DNA from 4 places in the Pantoea sp. R13S299 genome. Region 3 is predicted to be linked to each of the others. Evidence: predicted binding sites of a transcription regulator. Region 3 holds the regulator's gene; each other region holds the start of a gene.
What was found. The regulator LexA, encoded in region 3, represses DNA repair genes until DNA is damaged. The targets are predictions, from matches to a motif close to TNCTGTATGTACATACAGNA.

Region 1 (4,195 bases), on a different contig from region 3:
TTGGCCGCCTGTTCGAACTCCAGGTTCTGCGCGTGCTGCTGCATCTGCCCTTCCAGCTCGTGGATTTTCTTCTGCAGCGCCTGCGGCGTTAACAGCTGGAAATCGGCCAGCGCCTGAGCCTCGCCAGGACGTGCCGGTTTCGCTTTGCCGCGGGTTTTCACCACGTTTTTGCCCAGCTCCAGAATATCGGTGATCTTCTTATTCAGGCCCTGCGGCACAATGCCATTCTGTTCGTTGTGCAGCTGCTGTTTCTCGCGGCGGCGCTCGGTCTCTTCAATGGCACGCGCCATCGACGGCGTGATTTTATCGCCATAGAGAATCGCCTTGCCGTTGATGTTACGCGCCGCACGACCGATGGTCTGAATCAGCGATCGTTCAGAACGCAGGAAGCCCTCTTTATCCGCATCCAGAATCGCCACCAGCGACACTTCCGGCATATCCAGACCCTCACGCAGTAAGTTGATGCCCACCAGCACATCAAACTCGCCCAGACGTAAGTCGCGGATAATCTCCATACGCTCTACGGTGTCGATGTCGGAGTGCAGATAACGCACCTTCTCGCCATGCTCAGAGAGATACTCGGTGAGATCTTCCGCCATGCGTTTGGTCAGCACCGTCACCAGCACACGTTCGTTGATCTCCACGCGTTTACGGATTTCCGACAGCAGATCGTCGACCTGGGTACCGACCGGACGCACTTCGATAATCGGATCCAGCAGGCCGGTAGGACGCACCACCTGATCGACCACTTCATCGCCCGATTTTTCCAGCTCATATTTGCCCGGCGTCGCCGAGACATAGATGGTCTGCGGTGCCAGCGCCTCGAACTCTTCAAACTTCATCGGACGGTTGTCCAGCGCCGACGGCAGGCGGAAGCCATACTCCACCAGCGTCTCTTTACGCGCCCGGTCGCCTTTGTACATGCCGCCAATCTGCGGAATGGTGACGTGCGATTCATCTACCACCAGCAGCCCATCGGCGGGCAGATAGTCAAACAGCGTCGGCGGCGCTTCTCCCGGTCCGCGTGCGGAGAGGTAACGCGAGTAGTTCTCGATGCCGGAGCAGTAGCCCAGCTCACTCATCATCTCCAGGTCAAACTGGGTACGCTGAGTAATACGCTGCTCTTCCAGCAGCTTATTGTTCTCCAGCAGCACCCGGCGACGGTCCGCCAGCTCGACTTTGATATCTTCCATCGCCTGCAGAATACGCTCACGCGGCGTCACGTAGTGCGTCTTGGGATAGATGGTAAAGCGCGGTACCACCGAATCGATCTGGCCGGTCAGCGGGTCAAACAGCGACAGACGTTCAACCTCCTGGTCAAACAGCTCGACGCGCAGCGCAATATCGTCCGACTCCGCCGGGAAAATATCGATCACTTCGCCACGCACCCGGAAGGTGCCGCGCTGGAACGCCTGGTCGTTGCGGGCGTATTGCAGCTCTGACAGACGGCGCAGGATGCTGCGCTGATCGATGATCATGCCGCGGGTCAGGTGCAGCATCATTTTCAGATAGAGATCGGGATCGCCCAGACCGTAGATCGCCGAAACCGACGCCACCACGATCACGTCGCGTCGCTCCAGCAGCGCCTTGGTAGCCGACAGACGCATCTGTTCGATGTGTTCGTTCACCGACGCATCCTTTTCGATAAAGGTGTCGGAGCTGGGCACATAGGCTTCAGGCTGATAGTAGTCGTAGTAAGAGACGAAAAACTCGACGGCGTTATCCGGGAAAAACTCTTTCATCTCGCCGTAGAGCTGGGCGGCCAGCGTCTTGTTCGGTGCCAGCACCATCGTCGGGCGATTGAGGTCGGCAATGACGTTGGCGACGGTAAAGGTTTTACCGGAGCCGGTTACGCCTAATAAGGTCTGATGGGCCAGTCCATCCTCCAGCCCCTCTTCCAGGCGACGAATCGCCTCAGGCTGGTCGCCCGAAGGTTTAAAGGCGGAATTCAGTTTAAAAGCTTTGGTCATGAATGCGGTTCCTGCTGGAGAAGTCGGCGGGCAGGCACTTATTTTACTCTGCTATGGTGATTTTGCCAGAAAATAATACTGGATATAAAAACAGTGCTGGTGCACTCTTATCGCCAGCATTGCGATACTTTCCACACCGGTGATGTGACCGCGATAGCGCAAAGACCGTGGCGCAATGTTATCCCCAGACCGGGATCTGATTTAACATTTGTCAATAGAGCGTCACAAAATTACAGTTCGGTTACCTGACAGATAAATCGCAGGCTTGTTTTTTGATAAGCAACTGATTTTATTAATTTAAGCCTATAAGGCCAGATTCTCGTCATTATGTTACCAGGCCGCGTATTTCCTCGCTTCCAACTGGTTTTCATTACCTAATGCACAAGGTTATCCACAGGAATGGTGGATAAGTGATGGCAGCCCCGCCGCCATCAGCTGTGTATAATTTTTCCCTGCCTCTCCTTCATCCTGAAAATAATTTTTTTTGCGTTAAATTTTGCAGCGGCTGCTGACGGATTATTCTGCATTTTTAATCTGTCGCCTGGCACATCACGCAAATTTTCACCGTTCCACTACGATTCTTAATCAGAGTTATTGCCTCTTCACTGTACCTCTGCACCAGAAACAGCGCCCTGAGGCACTGCAAAAGTGCAGCGTCGTGACCACCGTGAGGAATTGATAAGTTTTTCTCACCTTTTATGCCTGAAACCCCGCATTCCGGCAGGAATCAGGACCGTTTTAAGATCTGGCCTGGGAATTGCAGGACTTACTGGCGTCACCGCGCTATACGCGCACTGTGCTGCAGTGGAGAGGTTGCCATTGCTGATGACTTGTTTGCCAGACGACAGAGAGCGGATGCAATCAGGCTAATGATCGGGAAGGAGAGTGTCAGATGCTGAGTCTACGTTCGGTAAATCAATTTTATGGTCAAAACCATATTCTGTGGGATGTGGACCTGGATCTGTCGCCTGGCACCTGCACCGGCGTTCTGGGCCGCCCTGGCATGGGTAAAACCACGCTGGTGAACTGCATCATGGGCAGACTGCCGATTAACAGCGGCTCGATCTCCTGGAAAGAGGATGGCTCGCCGCCGGAAGATCTGCTGCTGCAACCCGCTGAACAGCGGGCGCAGATGGGGATTGGTTATGTGCCACAGGGCCGCCATATTTTCACCCAGATGAGCGTGGAAGATAACCTGCTGATTGCGCTGCTGGCGGGTGCCAGCCAGCGCGATCGCCATCGAGCCATTCCTGAAATGGTGTTCGATCTGTTCCCGGCGCTCTACTCACTGCGCCAGCAGCGCAGCGGCGATCTGCCGATCGATCAGCAGCAACAGCTGGCCCTGGCGCGCGCGCTGGTGCTGCAGCCCAAACTGCTGATTCTGGATGAACCGACCGATGGGATGTCGCCGTGGCTGGAAGAGGAGATGGGCAACCTGATCCGCCGCCTTAATCTCGACTACGGGCTGACCATCCTGCTGCTGGAGCAGCGCCTGTCGCTGATCCGTCGTGTGGCGGACTATTTCCTGCTGCTGCACCGCGGCCGCAATGTGGCGCAGGGCAGCATGGAGCAGCTCGATGACCACACCGTCGATAAATGGCTGACGGTAGCCTGAGGCTTACTCCGGCAACGTCAGATACTGCCCACAGGACGCCTGCTGCGCCGCATCGGTGAGGTACGGAATCGTGCCCAGACAAGGCGCAGGCAGTCGGTTTTTCAGGCTGGTGAGATATTCCTGATAGCGTTTGCCTGGCGGCTCGACGGTGTTGGCGATCCAGCCCACCAGCGGCAGGCCGCGCGCCCGTACAGCCTCGGCGGTGAGCATCGCGTGGTTGATGCAGCCGAGCTTAATCCCTACTACCAGAATGACGGGCAGCTTTTCGCTGACCACCCAGTCCGCATAGGTGTGCGTCTCTGACAGCGGGGTGTACCAGCCGCCCGCGCCTTCGACCAGAATCCAGTCCGCCAGCGGCTCCAGCGCCGCCAGACCCGCCGACAGCGCCAGATGCGTAATCGGCCTGCCCTCTTCCGCGCTGACGATATGCGGCGAAGTCGGTTCCATAAACGCCAGCGGATTCACCTGCTGATAGGTTAACGGCACGCTGCTGAAGCGCTGCAACGCCAGCGCATCGCTGTTACGAATCCCCTCTGGCGTCATCTCACATCCTGACGCAACCGGCTTATAGCCCGCACAGCGAAAGCCCGCTGCGGTGGCCGCCTGCAGC
Region 2 (4,195 bases), on a different contig from region 3:
CACCACGGGCGGCAAAAACAGAACAGCTAATCGCTGCTACGAGTGTCAGTAAGATTGAAGTTTTCACGAGACAGGCCTTAATTTTCCACGCTATAAAATAAAGCGTGAAAGCCTGGCACAGAATCCCAGGTGGGGAAAGGAAAGTGCAGAATTTCTCTGTGCGGAAAGCGTGATACCAGAAAGTGTCTGTTTACTGATTATAGGGTTCTGCCTCAGAACCGTTATTCCGGCACTTTTTATGCCCGCCTCTACTTTAGCGCAACCACCGGCAGATCGGTTACCCGTGTGGTATAGGCAGGCGACAGCATCTCGCGCTTCATCGACCAGGCTTTGTTGATCCCCTGCCCCGCAAACCAGAGCTTTCCGCTGCCGAGCTTGTTGACGGTGTCGATCAGCTTCATCAGCTCTTCGCTATTGCGGCGTGGCTGATGTTCGTCAAACAGATCCAACTGAGCCACACCCTGGCTGAAAAAATCCCCCAGCACGATGCCCGCTTTCATGTAGCGATGTCCCTCAATCCAGATATTATCCAGACACGCCATCGCGACGCTGACAATGTCGCGGGTATCCTGCGTCGGGATCAGCAACTGGCCGGTGGACTGATTGCCATAAAAGGGTTCGTCAGTCGCATGCGGGCTGGTACGCACAAACACCCCTATCTGGCGACAATATTGATTTTCACGACGCAGCTTTTCTGCCGCGCGCTCGGCATAGGCGCAGACGGCCTCGCGCATCTGATGGTAGTCGGAGATACGGCTGCCAAACGAACGTGAACACATGATTTGCTGTTTTATCGGTGTCACCGACTCCAGCTCCAGGCAGGATTCGCCGCGCAGCTCTCTGACAGTGCGCTCCATCACCACGCTGAACTGTTTGCGAATGGACTCGGTGCTTTGATCGGCCAGATCTTTCGCGGTTATGACGCCCATGGCGTTGAGCCGTTTGCCGATCCGGTGACCGACGCCCCAGACGTCAGCCACATCAATCAGCGCCAGCAGCTTTCTTTGCCGTTCGGGGTCCGACAGGTCGACAATACCGCCGGTTTTGCTCCACTTTTTGGCCGCAAAATTCGCCAGCTTGGCCAGCGTTTTGGTCTGGGCAATGCCGACGCCGACGGTCAGATGGGTCTCTTTGCGTATCCGCTCTCTGACCTGACGGCCAAAGGTCTCCAGCGCCATACAGTTCTGCACGCCGGTGAGATCCATAAAGGCCTCGTCGATCGAGTAGATCTCCACCGACGGGGCCATCTCTTCCAGTATGGTCATCACCCGCAGGCTCATGTCGGCGTAGAGCGCATAATTCGAGCTGAAGACCTGCACCGCGTGACGCGTCAGCTCTTCACGCATTTTAAAATAGGGCGCGCCCATTTTAATGCCGGCTTTCTTTGCCTCGGCGCTGCGGGCAATCACACAGCCGTCATTGTTCGACAGCACTACCACCGGTTTACCTCGGAGATCGGGCCGGAACACAGTCTCACACGAGGCATAAAAGCAGTTCACATCGACCAGCGCAAACATGATCAGTGTGTCGCTTTAATCACAAAGGTCACCACGCCAAACACCTCCAGCGCATCTTCGGTCTGGATAGCGATCGGTTTAAATTTGGTATTCATCGGCATCAGTTGCAGGCAGGGATGAAGCTGGAGACGTTTAACGGTGAATTCACCGTCGACGGCGGCGACCACGATATCGCCGTGTGAGGCGTTGAGTGAGCTGTCGACCACCAGCATGTCACCATCGTTAATGCCCGCCTCAATCATCGACTCGCCACTGACCCGGACAAAATAGGTGGCGCTGGGGTGCTGGACCATCAGCGCATTGAGATCGATACGTTGTTCGACATAATCCTGCGCCGGGGAGGGAAATCCACAGGGCACACGTTCGATATAAAGCGGTAACGGCATAACGGCGCGAATGTCCGCAGGTTTAATGAATTCCATAATGTCACTCCTTTTTCAAATTACTGTATATAAATACAGTAATAGCTAATCCCCCTTTTAATCAAGTAACAGAAAAGTTTTTTAAGCGAAGGGGTTGATGGTAATGCACTTTTTTTTAACCACTTTTTTCGCATTGCCGCGAGAGTAAGCGGAAACGGGTTACTTTCGCCGCACTGTGGAAATATCCGCGTTTTTTCTTCCAGTAACTAATCTTATAAATTCCGCCGCTGATTATTCTGACTTAAGGAAAATCTGACAACGCCTCTCTGGCATTCGCGGAGGTTTGAATATTACGAGCGGGCTGGTTATTCTGCCTTTTTAAAGCACGGAGGGGTTATGGCAGACGACGATCGAATCAAACATCTGGAAGAGGCAGTCGCACAGTTAAAGGTTGAGACCACGGTATTAAAAGCGATACTCGGTCAGCAAATCGCGCTGAATAATCTTAATTACAAAGGGAAGTTTGACGATGTGCTGGCGGCGCTGGCGAAGGAATATGCCGAACGCGGTCTGGAGGAAGGTAATAATCAGGCCATCCATGATGCCTTGCGTGAATATATTAAATATGAGCCGCCTGCCGTGGAATAAGCGGGCTTGTGGCAGCGTCCGATTGCCGGATATGACCGGCTCCTGAACGCTGCCATTCTCCGGACCTGCCCCGCTCCGGCAACGGCCTCAGGCGTTGCAGGTCAGGGGTTAAGCCTGGCTGTCACTCTCCAGCGCATCCTGAATCGCATCGGCCAGATTACCAATTTCATTCGCCACGGCCTGCAGGTCCCAAGAGGTTTTTGAGCCGGTTGCCGACGTGGAGGCACTGACGGACTCTTTTGCCACTGACAGCGCAGCTGCCACCGCCACTGAACGTTTATGTTGTTCCTGAGTCACGCCCGCAGGCGGAATCGCGAAATAGTCGTGAACCATGATCATTTCCTTGTGATGAATAAGGGCTTAACCTTAGCCTTCTGCTTCAGGCGTGGGAAGCGAATTATGTGGCGTGGCCTGTCAGACGGCCAGGATTGCAGCAGTACCGTTGCACCCTGCGTTTTTTCTGCGCTAAAACCTGTACAGCTTTTGCTGAAATCCATCCAAAAATGCCCTTTTAGCACGTCAGGGTGTTATCAGTAAAATCCTCGGCCTTTTGACCTGAAAATCCTGATCGTCCTGAGAAAATCCTCAATACCCTGTATTTTATGCATTAATCGGCAACAATCTATTTGCACGCCTAAAACATGCATTTTATATACACCACCAACCAGTTAATTTTTGTCAAATTTCATTGTACAAGTTTGCAATTCTTGTATAACTTTGTCTCGTGATGTTAAATCACTTGTAACGAAAGGTGCTTTGCACCGCATCTGAAGGTGTTGTGGATTTCCACCTTCAGATGCATTTTTTTTGCGTCAGCCGGCAACCGGATCTGAATCGACGCATTCTTCCCCAATTTCTTATGAGGCCTGACATGCAAACAACGATGAATACAGAGTCTCAGATTTCTGATTACTTCATGAACTCTGGCACCGCCATGACCACCGAACAACAGGTTATCGCGGCGGTCCACGCTGAACTCGCCCGTTCGAAAGCCCATGTCTCAGATAAAGACGTCGTGCTGGGCCTGATTAATCGCCTCGAGAGCGAGCGTGACGTGGCTAAGCAGGATATTTACCGTCAGGCTCTGGAGCATGTTCTGCAGCGTGCAACGGCCACCAGCGAAAGCTAAATTGTTAAGCGGAAATGCGAATGAGCATGGATGCTTTTCCCGTCACGAATCAGCCCCTTTTCAGGGGCTTTTTTTATGTCTTCTGCACTGAGTCTTGCGTCCCCTTCCTATCGCTGAGTTTTCCTGCTCTGCCGGACCAGATATAGCTCCGGAAACCCCCTCTTTTGCCGCTTATTTGACCGCAAATTCCGGTTAATTGCTCTCGTTTCGCTTTATTTATCCGATATCTGTGTCCAGGCTTTTCCTGCATCTACTGCAAACACAGACGAGGAAAATAACTATGTTCCATCATTCATCAAAACTTCAATTCCCGGTTCGTGTAGAGAAGCCCGATCCAGAGTTTGCCATGCTGTTACAGCAGGCCATCGGCGGCGTCGAAGGTGAGATTCGTGTAGCGATGCAATACTTTTTCCAGGCGATGGGCGCACGGGGTGATGTGCGGATTCGGGATCTGCTGATCTCCACCGCCACCGAAGAGCTGAGCCATATCGAAATGCTGGGCTACGCCGTAGCGCTGAATCTTGAAGGCGCGCCGCTCT
Region 3 (4,195 bases):
TTCATTTTGCCTTTGAACTGCTTCCAGTTGCCGCTCGCTTCGTCTTTATTCATGGCAGACCTCCAATTCTCGGGGTTTAATTATTATCTTGCTACTTAACAAAATAACGATATAAAGCGCTGGTTAACTGCGCTGCTTAAAGTTAATTGTAGTAGCTAATTTAATAACCGCGGAATAATACGGAATAATCTGTATCGCCCTGAATCGGCCCCCGCAGGATCAGGCGTCAAACCAGCTGTTCTGACGCCAGTGCTTACGCCAGATGAGCCACAGTGACAGGCCGCGCAGCGCCAGGAAAACCGTCACCGCCAGCCACAGGCCGTGGTTGCCCAGCACAGGTACGCTGAGCAGCGTCAGAAAATAGCCTGCCGCCGCCACGACCATGCTGTTACGCATCTCGCGTCCGCGCGTCGCCCCGATGAACATCCCATCCAGCAGATAACACCAGACGCCGATCAGCGGCATGATTATTTGCCAGACCAGGTAGCGGTCAGCAGTCTGCTGGAGTGACTGAAGAGAGGTCAGCAGGGTAACGATCTGCGGGCCAAAAATGGCATAGATCAGTGAGAAAAACAGCGCCACCACCACTGCCTGCCGACAGGCGGAGTGCCAGACGTGCTGCAATTTACTGCCATCTTTTGCGCCATGCGCTTCACCGGCAAACGCTTCAACCGCGTAGGCAAAGCCATCCAGCGCGTAGGCCGTAAAGGTAATGAACATCAGTAATACCGCGTTAACCGCCACCACATCCGGACCCAGCCGCGCGCCTAGCACCGTCAGCGAGGCGAAACAGAGCTGCAGCATCAGAGAGCGCAGCATGATATCCCGGTTCAGTCGCAGCAGCCGACCGCTGTCACCGCGCCAGCTCTGTTTCAGCAGGCTTAACGTAATACCGCGCAGCTTTAACACCCGCCAGACCATGATGCCGCCGACGACCAGCGTGATGTACTCCGCCAGCGCCGTGGCGGTTGCCGCACCCGCAACACCCCAGTGCAGCCCCATCACCAGCCAGAGATCGAGCACGATGTTAACCAGATTGCCCACCACCAGCAGGATCACCGGCGCGCGCGCATACTGCACGCCCAGCAGCCAGCCCAGAATCACCAGGTTTGCCAGGGTGGCAGGCGCACTGAGCCAGCGAATCTGAATAAACAGCGCCGCCTGTTCCAGAACATCAGGATTGCCGCCAACCAGATGGGTCGCCAGCTGAATAATGGGATAACGTAAAGCGATGAACAGTACACCAGCCAGCAGCGCAATAATCAGCGGCTGCGTCAGCGCGCGTGCCAGAGCGGTTTTATCACCCGCACCAAACGCCTGAGCCGTCAGGCCAGTGGTACTCATTCGAAGGAAAAGCAGCAGCATAAAGAGGAAACTGGTCACTGTGGTCCCGACCGCAACCCCGCCAAGATAGACAGGGCTGTCGAGATGACCAATAACTGCAGTATCGACCACTCCCAGTAAAGGAACGGTGATATTTGAAAGGATCATCGGCAGCGCAAGCCGCCAGAGATTTTTATCCGTTGCCGTGATAAAGCGCATTCGCCGTTCCGTGCTCAGTGTCGCTGCAGTTAAGCAGGCGACAAAATTAGGGCAGACAGAATAGCATCAGAAAAGGCGAATGCACGCAGCCCTCAGAATCAGAGCCACTCGCCGTTACGGACCACGCCAACCGCCAGACCTTCAATGGTCAGCGACTGTGCACGGGTATCGACAACAATCGGGTCGAAATCGCTGTTTTCCGGCAGAAGATGCACGATAGCACCCTGCTTTTTCCAGCGTTTAACGGTCACTTCATCATCAATGCGGGCAACGACAACCTGGCCATTGCGCACATCCTGGGTTTTATGTACTGCGAGCAGGTCGCCGTCCATAATCCCGATATCTTTCATCGACATTCCGCTGACGCGCAGCAGGAAGTCGGCAGAAGGCTTGAACAGGCCCGGATCCACTTTGTAGTGGGTTTCGATATGTTCCTGCGCCATGATCGGCTCACCGGCAGCAACCCGGCCAATCAGCGGTAGCCCTTCTGAAACTTCTTCTTCCATTAACAGACGAATACCGCGCGATGCACCGGAAACGATCTCGATGACGCCTTTACGCGCCAGCGCTTTCAGATGCTCTTCTGCCGCATTCGGCGAGCGGAAGCCCAGCTGCGCGGCAATCTCTGCACGCGTAGGCGGCATGCCTGTTGAAGAAATATGGTCGCGAATCAGGTCATAGACCTGCTGCTGCCTGCTGGTTAATGCTTTCATCCCGCCCCCTGGTTGTTTATACAGTCGCTGTGAGTATATACAGGTATTGGTGAAATGGAAACCGATTGTCAGTGAAAACGCGCCCTGAGGCGCGTTGTGGAAGGCTTATCGCAAATGTGTCCAGAGCAGCGCGACCCAGACAAACAGGGCCAGTATGATGCTGATCAGCACCGCCGCCGAGCCCATGTCTTTTGCCCGGCCCGCCAGGGGATGGTGCTCCTGACCAATACGGTCAACCACCGCTTCAATGGCGCTATTGAGGATTTCGACAATGACGACCAGTACCACCGCGCCAATCATCAGGATGCGGGAGATCACATCGACATCCAGCCAGCACGCGATAATAATAGCGGCCAGCGCAGCCAGTGCTTCCTGGCGAAACGCCGCTTCATGTTGCCAGGCGGCGCGCAGTCCCTGCCATGAGTAACCTGCGGCTTTTACTATTCTGATAAGTCCGGTGGCATTATTTGCCATGATGTGAGAACCCTTTCATCGGATTGACGTCAATGTCTGGGCTGCGTGCAATTGGCACCACCACAGATCTTCGCTGCACTTTCTGCTATGCTTGCGGCGCTTTGCTAACAAGAGGCTTCATGTTGTCTATGTCAGGTTGGCGTAAACTCTATTACAAATTGCTTAATTTACCACTGTCGTTTTTGGTAAAAAGTAAGGCCATTCCGGCCGATCCCGTGTCTGAACATGGTCTGGATCCGACCCGACCTATTATGTATGTTTTGCCTTACGATTCGAAGGCCGACTTACTGACTTTACGCGCACAGTGTCTGCGGCATCATCTGCCCGACCCGCTTTCTCCGCTGGAGATTGATGGTTCACTGCTGCCGCGCCACGTGTTTATCCATGATGGCCCGCGCGTCTTCCCCTATTTTGTGCCCAGCGTGGAATCGGTGAAAATTTTTCACGATTACCTGGACCTGCATCGCAATAACCCTAAGCTCGATATTCAGATGCTGCCGGTCACCGTGATGTTTGGCCGCGCACCAGGACGTGAAGTCCAGGGCGAACCCACGCCACATCTGCGGTTGCTGAACGGCGTGCAGAAGTTCTTTGCCGTGATCTGGCATGGACGCGACAGTTTCGTCCGCTTCTCGCCAACCGTCTCGCTGCGCCGCATGGCCACGGAGCACGGTACCGATAAGTCGATTGCTCAGAAGCTGGCTCGTGTGGCACGCATCCATTTTGCCCGTCAGCGACTGGCGGCGATTGGCCCGCGTTTACCGGCGCGTCAGGATCTGTTTAATCGTCTGCTGCAATCCAAAGCGATTGAAAAAGCCGTCGAAGATGAAGCACGCAGCAAGAAAATCTCTCATGAGAAAGCGCAGCAGAATGCCGTCGAGATGATGGAGGAGATCGCTGCAAACTTCTCCTACGAAGCCATTCGCGTCACCGACCGTGTCATGGGCTGGCTCTGGAGTCGTCTCTATCAGGGCATCAACGTCAATGGCGGCGAAAAGGTTCGTCAGCTGGCGCAGGATGGCCACGAGATTGTCTATGTGCCCTGCCATCGCAGCCACATGGATTATCTGCTGCTCTCCTATGTGCTCTATCATCAGGGTCTGGTGCCGCCGCACATTGCAGCCGGTATCAATCTCAACTTCTGGCCAGCCGGCCCGATTTTCCGTCGTCTGGGCGCCTTCTTTATTCGTCGTACCTTTAAAGGCAATAAGCTCTACGCCACGGTATTCCGCGAATATCTCGGCGAGCTGTTCACCCGCGGCTATTCGGTTGAATACTTTGTTGAAGGGGGCCGTTCACGTACCGGTCGCCTGCTGGACCCTAAAACCGGCACTTTAGCCATGACGCTGCAGGCGATGCTGCGCGGCGGCAATCGTCCAATCACGCTGGTGCCGATCTACATTGGCTATGAGCATGTGATGGAAGTGGGTACGTACGCCAAAGAACTGCGCGGTGCGGCAAAAGAG
Region 4 (4,195 bases), on a different contig from region 3:
ATAGAAATTATGTTACGAGACTATTTAAAGATTGAAGCTGAAGATCAGTTGATCGAACAACGTTCGGTGAGCCTGAAAAATCGTGGTCAGGAAGAAGTGACCGAATGGATTATTGTTAACCGCCAGGGTGTCAAAAAAGGCGGTGTGACGTTGTTCGATAAACTCAGTACCCGCCGCTCATGGCCGGTGAATTACCGCATTATGCAGACCGATCTGCAGGGCAAGGTGATTGTGGATCAACTCACCGACGCCCTGTAAGTGCCCGCCCGGACCCCCGTTGTACGATGAAAAATTAACCCGCGTCTGCGGGTTTTTTTATGGCTGGCGATAACGCCGTAACTCTACCAGCGTACCCAGCAGTTTCAGGCTATCCCGGCTGGAATGCAGCTCAGGGAAATTGATATTCACCGGTGCCAGTTCAAATTGCGTGATGCCATCTTCACAGCCGCGCTGACGCCAGGTACGAAGCAGGGCGACCTGTTGCTGCAATGCCAGCACGCAGTCGCCGGGCTGAGGTGTCAGGCTGGGATCAATGATCACCACATCTTCCTTCAGAATTGCAGGCGTCATCGCCTGTTCTTCCACCCGAATGGCAAAGCTCTGTTGCGAAAGCGCCATGTCGTTGTGCATCAGCAGCTCATGCCGAACAGAACTGGCGTCTGTCAGCCATTGCGCAACATCGCGTTGTGCCAGCAGTGGGATCTGATGCAGACCACCATACGCGCTTTCACTGAAAACAGGACCATCCCCATCTATAAGAAAAGCCGGGGCGCAGCCCAGCGCTTCGGCAAGCCGTAGCAGGTTCTCACCACGCGGCAATGTCTCCTCTTTTTCCCATTGCGAAATCGCCACATGGGACACTTTTACCTTCTGCGCCAATTGCTTCTGCGTTAACTGCAGTGATTTACGTCGGAGTCGGATGCGGTCACCCAGCGTTTCATTTTTCATCAGCTTGACTTTTTGGTTGATAATGACTTAAGTATACTTAAGCTTGGTATTTAAGCAATCTTAAATTTCAGGCTGAGGACGTGGCTGTTCAGCACGCAGTGGTTCCAGAGACCTTACCGGACAAAGGGGTGTGGCATGGAAAGTAGTCTTATTACCAGTATGGGTGCGTTAGTTCTGGGTGGGGGCGCAGCAGCACTGTTCTGGAAACCGTTATTGGCGGGTATCGCGTCAATCGTAACCAGTAATCGGGCAGGCGGCGAAATTATAACCAGCTACAAAGAGCAGGTGGTATTGCTGAAAGAGAGCAACCTGCTGATACGTGAGGAGAATGATGAGTTACGCGACCGGCACGACAGGAATCTGCGGCGTATCTCGACACTCGAAACCGATCTTCGGTTAATCAAGAATGCGGTAGGGATTTTACTGGCCATGACCGAAACCGATCACAACGATAAATTTCGTAATGAGATTGATCGGCTCATCTCAACTCTGGAGGATCATACCCATGCCAACGATCAATAGCACTAAAGCTCCGATGTCATACCGGCGCAAAGTTATTCTCGGCTGCATTCTGCTGAGCTGTTCGATGATTTGCATCCTGATGACGATTATTTTCCTGTATGTCAGTAACACGGCAAACAGGCGGATCGAGGAGATTCGGGCGGATTATCGGATAATTGCGGCGCGACGAGATGATCGGGTAGAACTGCTGACTGAACAGGTCGGCGCATTACAGCACAAGCTCGATACCATACCGGATCGTATAGCCGACAAAACGGTAACAAAAGTCAAAGAAGTGGTCATTGTCAGTGAGGCGCCAGCAACGAAGCCGGCTCAGAAACCGTAACTTCCGATTATTCCTAGTGCGGCTTCGCTATTATCGACTAGTTTTAAATCTCCGGGCGACATTTGTATCTGAATGCCCGCCCGCTGATTGGCCGGTTGATGAACCGCTAAGCCTAATCACTTTGGATAACTGACCAGAAGGAAATTTAGCATGAGCGATTCAACAGAAACCAAGACCAAAACTGACTATCTGCGTGACGTCACTTCTCAGCTAAAAGAGATGCGCCACTATGCGCAGACCAACACCGAAACCCTTTCCAGCCATTGGTTAGCGTTTGATGCCGGTGAGTACAAAGACAAGACCAACGCCGACCGGATCGATGCGTTGCTGAATAAGCAGGGTAAACTGCTGGAAGATCTGGATGCCGCTATTCAGGACATCGAGATTGAAATTAATCACAGCGAGCAGGAGAGCTAAGTCATCTCCCGCTAACTGATGCGGTGGCCGTTAAGGGATTAATCGGCCACCAGCCACATTTCCGCTTCGTCGAACATCTCCTCAACAATCCGCGCAACCGTCGCTTTATCGTTCTTACTTAAATCCGTATCAATCGCGTTACGTTCCATCGGCTTGACCTTGACTTCAATGTCAGGAAACACCCGATGCACCCGCTTTTCCAGCTCCTCACGAATCATCTCGCGAGCACCCGGTAAACCGGCAACGTTGCGCTTGTCATAAATTAACTCAACAAACATGATGGCAATCCATTCAGGGCAAAATCGCTGACATATAATACTGTAAATAAAAACAGTGGCAAGGCAGCGCGCCCGATTTCGCGTAAATTTTTATCTCGCGTAAACCGCGATCTTCGACTAGCAAAATGCGTACGCATCGCGACATAATGGCGGCTTACTCTTCAGGAGGCCTGCGATGCGACAACTGGTAATAGAAATTCTGCTTAAACTGTCAAAGATGGATGTGGATGCGAAAGAGCTGACTGCTCAGCTGGAAGCGCAGTCCCTGCTGGTTGCAGCGCTGCTGGTGCAGGCGAAACAGGATAACTCGCTGACCATTTCAGAAACGGTGCAGGATGCGATTATTACCGCTTCGCAATCTTCAACCGAATTTCTGCAGTCTGATGTTGACCTGCTGCTGACGCACATTAATCGTCTGCTCGCCGTCGCGAGTTATGTAGAAGTGAAAGGTAAGACTATGGAAGAGAGAGAGTAGGGCCAGGAAAAAATTCGCCTCTGAAGGTGGCAATCCAGCAACATCTCCAGAGGCAGTGCAAGCGCACTGTTTGTGTCAGGCATCTTCTGCGTGGCGCTGATTACAGCTCGTTTTTAATGCAAAACTCTTCCCAGCTCATCCCCAGCGACTCAGCATGAGATTTAAGATAGGTCTCGATCGCTTCAGCCGCTACCGCTTTATCCGGCTCAGCGAGCTGAATAGAGAAAATCATCCCATCCAGATTCTTCTGACGCAAAAAGGCCGCATAGATGCGTTCGGCATGCCATTCGCGCAGCTGTCGCAGTGACAGGTTGGCGGCACGGGCATCGCTCTCGGTTAATTCATCCAATGCAGACTGAAAGTCGGGATGCGCGGTAAAAAACATCTTGCGTGCCTGGGCATAGTAGGCTTCTGGCGTTTTCATGTTCATATTCCTGTAAGTCTGTTGCAGCGCGCCAGTGTAGCGGGTTGTTTATCGCTTGTCAGGCGTGGCAAAGGCCCTGGATGAACCCGCTTCGCCAGCGATTTGCCGGTCAAAACGCAGACCACTGAACTCGCTGCCGGTTAAATTCTGCCGCAATCAGGGTTTCCGTGGTGTCTGAACACCCAGATATCTTGCGTTACGCGGTGGAAAAATTATAACGTAGCCGCCATTGACGTGATCTTAGGGATTAAACATGAAAAAGTGGATGCTGATTGCCGCCCTGGCACTGAGTGGCTGTGCGCAAATTAACGATTATGAAAACGCGGTGCAGACGCCGGCGCCCGCTGATCTGCAGGGAACCTGGCAAACTGTCGGCCCACAGAGCAGCCTGATCAACGAAAAGGCGATGGCCAGCGTGATCATTAATGCGGATGGCAGCACCCTGGATTGCCGTCAGTGGATGCGGGTGATCGCGAAGCCGGGCAAACTGACGCGTCTCGGCGGCGATTATGTCAACGTGACACGCCAGCTGCGGGTGATGCCGCTGGTGGTGGAAAATGGCGAACTGAGCTACGACCGGATGACCCTGCGTAAAGTTGAGCGTCCGACCGTCGAATGTCAGCAGGCACTGGAAGAAGTCGCGAAGCAGCCAAAAGCCGCCGTGATTCAGAACATCGAACCGCAACTGCTGCGCACACCGATTACTGAAAACAACGCGAAGTCGTAACAGCAGACTTATAACAGAACCGCCCCGGTCGGGCAGAGCGCACTTCACGCTCTTGCCTGCCGGGGCGGTTTTTGTTTTT

Region 1: a site for LexA is predicted at 2,047-2,066, ahead of uvrB (excinuclease ABC subunit UvrB). Genes of this name have one in related genera too.
Region 2: a site for LexA is predicted at 1,961-1,980, ahead of umuD (translesion error-prone DNA polymerase V autoproteolytic subunit). Genes of this name have one in related genera too.
Region 4: a site for LexA is predicted at 2,529-2,548, ahead of ACN1CO_RS07645 (DinI-like family protein). Genes of this name have one in related genera too.

What each region holds. Positions count from the first base shown of each region.
Region 1 covers NZ_JBLYEF010000001.1:350,937-355,131, reverse strand. The annotation lists gene uvrB (excinuclease ABC subunit UvrB) at 1-1,970, opposite strand, end outside; gene ACN1CO_RS01795 (ABC transporter ATP-binding protein) at 2,863-3,585, shown strand; gene bioD (dethiobiotin synthase) at 3,589-4,195, opposite strand, start outside.
Region 2 covers NZ_JBLYEF010000001.1:1,025,299-1,029,493, reverse strand. The annotation lists gene umuC (translesion error-prone DNA polymerase V subunit UmuC) at 249-1,517, opposite strand; gene umuD (translesion error-prone DNA polymerase V autoproteolytic subunit) at 1,520-1,939, opposite strand; gene ACN1CO_RS05055 (hypothetical protein) at 2,276-2,527, shown strand; gene ACN1CO_RS05050 (hypothetical protein) at 2,636-2,860, opposite strand; gene ACN1CO_RS05045 (biofilm development regulator YmgB/AriR family protein) at 3,462-3,656, shown strand; gene ACN1CO_RS05040 (manganese catalase family protein) at 3,937-4,195, shown strand, end outside.
Region 3 covers NZ_JBLYEF010000002.1:31,757-35,951, reverse strand. The annotation lists gene ACN1CO_RS11150 (CsbD family protein) at 1-53, opposite strand, end outside; gene dinF (MATE family efflux transporter DinF) at 220-1,542, opposite strand; gene lexA (transcriptional repressor LexA) at 1,641-2,255, opposite strand; gene ACN1CO_RS11135 (diacylglycerol kinase) at 2,361-2,729, opposite strand; gene plsB (glycerol-3-phosphate 1-O-acyltransferase PlsB) at 2,858-4,195, shown strand, end outside.
Region 4 covers NZ_JBLYEF010000001.1:1,567,902-1,572,096, reverse strand. The annotation lists gene ACN1CO_RS07670 (hypothetical protein) at 10-258, shown strand; gene ACN1CO_RS07665 (helix-turn-helix domain-containing protein) at 316-948, opposite strand; gene ACN1CO_RS07660 (hypothetical protein) at 1,084-1,470, shown strand; gene ACN1CO_RS07655 (hypothetical protein) at 1,454-1,795, shown strand; gene ACN1CO_RS07650 (hypothetical protein) at 1,946-2,212, shown strand; gene ACN1CO_RS07645 (DinI-like family protein) at 2,251-2,490, opposite strand; gene iraP (anti-adapter protein IraP) at 2,666-2,965, shown strand; gene ACN1CO_RS07635 (DUF6388 family protein) at 3,066-3,389, opposite strand; gene yedD (lipoprotein YedD) at 3,643-4,116, shown strand.